2 regions of the Paenibacillus sp. Marseille-Q7038 genome follow, and region 1 is predicted to be linked to the other one. Evidence: riboswitches for the same ligand, from Rfam matches in the RefSeq annotation. Region 1 holds a riboswitch; the other holds the start of a gene.
The links. A riboswitch is a leader RNA that binds a small molecule or an ion and turns the genes downstream of it on or off. The one in region 1 is predicted to bind cyclic di-AMP.

Region 1 (3,770 bases):
TCTAAAAATGCTCTATACTTCTATAATCCGAAGTATACTTCATCTTCTTGGATGAGTTCTAGGCCAGTTACACAAAGACTTGGTAATCATGTTTTCACAAAATAAATATTGAATTTGTAAGAATGAAGTGCACTTGAAAAACGCTTCGCCGGGAGAAAGCAGGAACAGTTCCCTTTCTCTCGGCTTTTTTTTCAGGATCGGCAAAGCCAGATCCCACTATTAAACTTACATCACGAATCTGGAGGTTGTCATAGATTATATGAACAAATTAAATAACAACAAAAAGTGGAAAAGATTCACAGCAGGTTTACTTTTAAGCGGATCGATAGCAATAGGTACGGTAGGGATGGCTTCTCCGGCCAGTGCAATGCTTCTTCAAAAAGGGACTCAACATTCTGAAGTTGTAGAACTCCAAGAGAGACTCAGAACGCTTGGGTACTTGTCTGCTGGAGTAACCGGATACTATGGATCACAAACAGAGAAGGCAGTTCAAACCTTCCAGAAGCGAAGTGGACTGGCCGTAGACGGAAAGGCAGGCAAACGAACGATAGCCGCTTTGAAGACGAAGGCACCTGCCGCAGGATCTACACTGAACGCTTTAGCTAAAGCAATAAACGGTGAAGCGAGGGGCGAATCATTAGAAGGTCAGGTAGCGGTAGCTGCTGTCATCCTTAACCGGGTCCAGTCTAATCAGTTCCCAAGTTCCATAAAAGAGGTTATCCTTCATCCTAGACAGTTTACTGCGGTGGATGACGGTCAGTATAACCTTACTCCTAATTCATCAGCTTATATAGCAGCAAAGCGTGCGCTGAATGGTGAGGATCCAACAGAGGGAGCTCTCTATTATTATAATCCGAAGATTGCTACATCTGCTTGGAGTAAGGCACGCCCTATTATAAAAACAATAGGGAATCATGTTTTCACAAATTAGGAATTAAATTATAGAATCAATAAGATGATTTCTTACAAGAGGTCACTGAATAAGTCCCCTCATAAAGAAAAGGTACGGCTCCTCAAAAACAGTTGAGGGGCTGTACCTTTTTTTGGGCTGTATATAGCGGATTATAATAAGATGTAGTGTTCGTGGATGATTAGATAACAACAAACCCCGGTTCTGAGCCCTTATGCGGCACTGTAGGACATTACTTACACCCGAAGGAACAATATAACTTCATCATCAATGTGCTGGCAACGAAAGCGCGGTACAACTCGATGTCAAGTAAGAAACTTCTAAGACAAAAGAAGACATTCATCTCCAAAACGCGGAGTGAATGTCTTCTTTTAATACTAATCTATAATATTAGAGTACACTTTTTGCTCCTACATATTTAGGACCCCAGTAAGTGTTACTCAAGCTGTCGATTTTAATACCACTGGAAGTAGTGGCAGAAATGAAACTATTGTTTCCAACGTAAATGCCGACATGAGAGACAGATGAACCTGTTGTATTAAAGAAAACAAGGTCGCCTTGCTTCAAATTACTTTTTGATACAGAAGTTCCTGTTTTATACATGGAAGCAGCTGTACGCGGAAGAGATACATTGTGTTTCTCAAAAACATATTTCACAAAACCAGAGCAGTCAAATCCACTTGGAGTAGAACCGCCATATACATAAGGTGTACCTATATATTTTGTGGCTTCTTGGACAATACTTGTTCCTTTTACATGATCATTTCCTACGAGAATCGGGCTATACGTTTTACCTGTTGTATTTACCATGGCAAGGGAATAGCTCTTTTTCCAAACCACGTCATTACCCATTGCTTCGGATATAAAACGAAGTGGAACGTATGTACGGCTAGAGCGAATAAACACTTGTGTATCAAGACTTACACTTTTTCCGTTGACTGTTGCTGTTGTGGAACCTGTTTTAATTTTAATTGTAGTTCCATTTTTTTTAATAGTAACCGTTGTAGTTGAACCTGATTTAGAAGAACTTACGGTATAATTCATTTCTTCTGCAAGTTTACGTAATGGAACTTGCGTTCTATCGTTATTATCTAGAAAAGGAGAAGCATCCTCAAAATTAACAAGACTATCATTAAGCTGTACATTTACACTATTTGAACCTGAAGAAGAAGCATCTACTTGCGAATTTCCGAGTACTAAGCCTGCTCCAAGCAGAGTAGTTAACAACATACATTTACCAAATTTCATCATTATTATTTATTCCTCCGTTAGCCTCCGAGGTTAGTTGACGGGTTTGAGTAGAAGGTACTCTAGGATCTTCATCATCCATTCACCCCAAGTATGTAAATCGTCCCCCGTACTATCTAGTAGATTCGGCTTTATTAATATTAATCAACTGTAACTAATATATAATAAAAAAAGCATTGAATGTTACAAAACTGTAACCATAGTTTCGCTTTTCATACACTAAAACTTGGCAAAGATCTTAATTATATACTTATATAGAGAGGTTAAATTCATTTAAAAGGGTTAATTTATCACCAAATCGAAGAGTTGAAACACCTATTTAGGTTACAATATTGTAACCTAAATTATTAATTTTCCTGTTTTTATTACAAAATATTTATCTATTATTTCATATAAAACCCTTAATTTTCTAGTTCTTTGGTAAAAATATAACAAAAAAACAACCCGTTATTTTAGAAATAACGGGTTGTTGGGGTGATCATTACAAAGATGTTATCAAATTATGTCGATTTATTACGTCCTGTTATTAGTAAAAGGAGGAATGAAATGACAATAATAGAGATCGTCCACACCCAAGCCATGGTTGTATTACCGCTGTCTACAGCGATATATATAGCAGTGGGTACAGTCTGCGTTTTACCTGGTATATTACCTGCAATCATAAGTGTAGCCCCAAACTCTCCCAGCGAACGGGCAAATCCAAGTATATAAGCGGTCATAAGAGAAGGCCATACAAGAGGAAGTGTAATATAGCGAAAGACTTGCCATTCATTTGCACCGATGGAGCGTCCAGCTGCTTCAAGCTCTTGGTCCACGGACGAAAATCCAACTTTCATCGTCTGATAGACCAGAGGGAATGAGACAACAATCGAAGCGATAACGGCTGCCCACCATGTGAATAGAAGTGGAGCTTCAAAAATACGCTCTATTAGTGAACCAACAAAGCTGTTTCTGCCAAAAAGAACGAGTAACAAAAATCCAACGACAGTAGGGGGCAGCACAATGGGAAGCATGAAAGCAGTCTCGAGAAAAAGTTTACCGCGGAATGTTTTCCTGGACATCCATTTAGCGAGTAAACTCCCTACAATGATCGTTACAAGGCTTGAGAGCAGCGCGACAATCATTGACAATCGTACGGGCGCCCAAAATAAATTCCAGTCCATCATAGGCATCGCTGTCTAAAGACCTTTAAACCCGTACTGCTGAAATATAGTCTTGGCCTCATCAGATTTAAGGAATTCATAAAATACTTTGGCCTCCTCTATGTGTTTACTTGCCCTCGTAATGCCCATTGGGTAATGGATAGGTGCATAAAGCTCTGGATCAACCATATGTACAATATTAACTTTAGAAAGAAGAGCATCTGTTTTATATACGAAACCTGCATCAGCATTACCCGTTTCAACGTATTGTAATACTTGACGGACATCCTTGGCCTGTATAACCTTCGGAAGCAGTATGTCGTATAATCCAAGGTTTTCGAGTGCTTCTTTGACATAACTACCGGCAGGAACGCTCTCTGGAATACCGATGGCCACTACTTTTACTTCGGGTTTTGTGAGATCGGCCTCAGAGGTTATATCAATCTTGCTGTCATTTGCGGACACAAGCA
Region 2 (3,770 bases), 1.4 Mb from region 1:
ACAAAGACCATGATTCGGACTGCACGATCTCGGTCGTTGATGTACCCATGCATGAAGCAAGCCGGTTTGGCATTTTGAATACAAAAAATAATTATGAGATTTATGAGTTTGAAGAGAAGCCCGAACATCCGAAGAGTACGCTAGCATCCATGGGAGTATACATGTTCAGATGGTCTGTCCTTAGACAACATCTTCTTGAAAGTGAACAAGATCCGGATTCCACCTATGACTTCGGTCATGATATTATTCCACTGCTTCTAAAGAATGAGAAGAAGCTGTACGCTTATCCATTCAGCGGTTACTGGAAAGATGTAGGGACGATTAAGAGCTTATGGGAAGCGAATATGGATCTGTTAAGCGACGACCCTCCGCTGAATTTAAATGATCCGCAGTGGCGTATCTATTCACGTAATCCGAATGAACCGGCGGGCTATATTGGCACAAAAGGGAAGGTACGTAACAGCATCGTGAATGAAGGCTGCATTGTCGAAGGGGAAGTCAGCAAATCGGTATTATTTTATGGGGTAGAGATCGGGGAAGGAAGTGTGATTACGGACTCAGTAATTATGCCTAAAGTGAAAATAGGGAAGAATGTTAGGCTTCACAAGGCGATTGTAAGCGAAGGAACGATTATCGAAGATTACTCCGTTGTTGGGGGTAATGGAGATCAAGAAGATGAAATATTACTGATTGACGAAACATATCGACAACATACTTATGGACTTAGCTAAATATGAATGAGGACGGTGACCGAGTATGCAACAACTCATGGGTGTAGTAAACCTGGATCAAGAGCTCGATTTAATGAATGAATTAACGTATTTTCGTTGCGGTGCTGCCGTTCCTTTTGCAGGTCGGTATCGTTTAATCGATTTTGTATTGTCAAATTTAATGCATTCTAACATTCATCATACCGCGCTATTTGTACGCCGGAAGTATCGGTCGCTACTTGATCATTTGGGGCAGGGAGCTCCATGGGATCTAGATCGCAAACACGGGGGACTCTTTATACTTCCGCCCGACTGGAATGATCCTACGGACCGTTCCAAAGGCGATTTACAGCATTTTCATAATAATCGTGATTATTTTCTTCGAGCAAAAGGCACCCATATTATTCATACGGGCAGTCAGCATATTTACTCTATGGATTATCGTGAAATGTATCAGTTTCATATCTCTCAGCAAGCCGATGTCACTCTTCTTTATAAAAAAGTAGATGAGATCCTTCCTGAACATGAATCCTGCGTACGGGTCGATGTGGACGGTGTGAAAGTTACCGGAATTCATCAAGAAGGAGACCATCCTAATATATATCTTGGTGCCTTTATTATGGAAAAACAATTGTTTTTGAAATTAGTGGATCATTGTATTGCCCATGGTCAAGATTACTTCTTCCGTGACGGTATCCAAGATAATTTGCATAACTTAAACGTTGCTGCTTTTGCTTTTGATGGCTATCATACCGTAATTAACTCGATTGAAAGCTACTATCGCAATAGTATGGATTTACTCAATCAAGAACAATATCAACGTTTGTTTAAACAAAATGAGATTCATACCAAAATCAAATACGAACCGCCGACTAGGTTTCTGGATAATGCGGAAGTAAGCAACTCTTTAATAGCTAATGGCTGTATTATTGGAGGACAGGTCGAGAACAGTATTATTTTTAGAGGAGTTAAAGTTCATAAAGGGGCACAAATTCGGAATTCGATCATCATGCAAAAGTGTGTAATTGAGGAGAATGCAGTGCTTGAGAATGTAATTCTTGATAAAGATGTACATTTAACGGCAGATCGCACACTGATCGGTGACGCTAAGCAGCCTTATGTCATTGCCAAAAGCAGCCAAATTTAAAATTACTAAAAAGGTCGGAGGAGTAATCCTCTGACCTTTTTTATATTGAATTTCTGAAGTTTCATAATCGTGATGGCAGTTTATATGTATACTATAAGCCGGCCTTTTTCGCAGCTGATGAACTAAGTACACGCTTAGCACCATAATATTTTGAGCTCCAATAACCCTTATTAATGGGTGTAATGGCAATACCTTTAGAGGAGGTAGCGGAGACAAAATTGTTATTACTTAGGTATATGCCAACATGCGAGATACCTTTACCGCTTGTATTAAAGAATACAAGATCGCCTTTGGTAAGAGCGGATTTTTTCACTGATGTGCCTTTTTTATATTGTTGCTTCGAACTATGGGGTAAAGATACACCTAGTTTTTTATATACATAACGAGTAAACCCAGAGCAATCAAACCCTGAGAGTGTGGTACCGCCGTATTTATAAGGAACACCAACTGTTTTATTTACTGTGGTAGAAAGTACAGAAGCGGAAGCTTGCCCGAGTCCTGCTGTGAATAGTAATGATAGTCCTAATGCTGCTGCTGCGAGTTTCTTTTTCAAAATGTAATACTCCTTCCAATGCCTGCGAGGTTAGCTAAGGATTCGGTTGAAGGTACCCTATGATCACTCTGTTTCGAGATCAATTCACCCATGGTAGGCGGGTCCCCCGCTTCTTAGGTGCGTAAGAATTCGGCGGTTATCGTGATTGCACCTTGTATATTCATGATAATGATAACAATTAGTTACAAAAATAATTACGAAAATGTTACTTTCTCTACAACGAATTTTAACATTGGCAGAATGAATTATCAACCTGATTTTGCTAATTTCGTTATCATTTTTTCGGATTTATCACGCTTTTGTGAACAATGGTGTTGGTTAACCCTTATTAGCAGAATTATTGGAGATGTTTTAATACCGACTAATTTACTTAGCAACACGATAAAAGAGGCCCGGAAGCATTAAAATAATGCTCTCGGGCCTTTCATTTCTCCTTATTCATCGTGCTCAGTAAAGACAATTTCATAGACATTAGATACCACTTTAAAGGAGTGTATCCGATTATTAAAGTCATAAGTGCAAAGTGCCTGGATCGTGTCGGAAAACACATATTCATCCCGTCCCCGCGAGGGTCTAAAGAGCGGAAGCACTTGCATATGCAGTGTGTAGATAATCTTAATTACTTCACTAGGCTGAATATCTGTAATTTGTACTGTCTGTTGCTCCATCTCAGAATCTGTTAGCTCACGTTTACGATCAGACGACTGAATAATGCCATTTAGGATCGTAGACACACCCGGAGCAGGTAAGGTGAGAAACAAATCTGCTTTCGTATTTCCTAAATTCTGAACGGTTAGCTCAAAAAGAATGTCGTCGCCTGGTTCCACGAACTTCGGTGAGGTGCGGACATGAAGTATTATGCGCGGAGCATAGAAAAAAACAGGAGTAAGAGCTAGTGTTGTCAGTCGAACGGATCTCCCATCATTAATTCGAAATGTGTAAGTCAGCAGTGAGCGGTTCATCCATTCTTCAGCAGGGACAATGGAATTAGGGATCACAGAAACTGACGATTCAAATGTAATGTATATGCTGGCGTGTGGAATTAAGGTGCCTAAAGGAAGTCCGGTATCTAAAGAAACCTCAGGGCGAAGAATGCCGTTTATTTTTACTGTACCTGGAACCAGGTTGAGCTCTGAGGCTTGAAGTAAGTCATAGACTGCTTGGACAGGAACTTCTCCTTTATTTTGGATAAGCACTTCATATATAACGGTATCTTCATAGGTTACTTGATTAGGAGTTATGTTTACGGAAATTGATAACAACGGTTCCACATAGGAGATAGATACCGGGTTTGAACGAATTGTAATTTCTTCTCCCTGATTGATATAAAGTAACATTGCAACACTCGTAAGAGGAGTTG

Region 2: it holds a riboswitch for cyclic di-AMP, as region 1 does, so the genes downstream of both, ACWPWY_RS05685 (C40 family peptidase) here and ACWPWY_RS12350 (C40 family peptidase) in region 1, are expected to answer to the same signal.

Annotation. Positions count from the first base shown of each region.
Region 1 covers NZ_CBCOOM010000001.1:2,588,540-2,592,309, reverse strand. The annotation lists gene ACWPWY_RS12360 (cell wall hydrolase) at 1-105, shown strand, start outside; gene ACWPWY_RS12355 (cell wall hydrolase) at 260-931, shown strand; gene ACWPWY_RS12350 (C40 family peptidase) at 1,301-2,161, opposite strand; cyclic di-AMP (ydaO/yuaA leader) riboswitch at 2,166-2,299, opposite strand; gene modB (molybdate ABC transporter permease subunit) at 2,659-3,321, opposite strand; gene modA (molybdate ABC transporter substrate-binding protein) at 3,337-3,770, opposite strand, start outside.
Region 2 covers NZ_CBCOOM010000001.1:1,174,197-1,177,966, forward strand. The annotation lists gene ACWPWY_RS05675 (glucose-1-phosphate adenylyltransferase) at 1-731, shown strand, start outside; gene glgD (glucose-1-phosphate adenylyltransferase subunit GlgD) at 757-1,857, shown strand; gene ACWPWY_RS05685 (C40 family peptidase) at 1,949-2,410, opposite strand; cyclic di-AMP (ydaO/yuaA leader) riboswitch at 2,415-2,555, opposite strand; gene ACWPWY_RS05690 (hypothetical protein) at 2,845-3,770, opposite strand, start outside.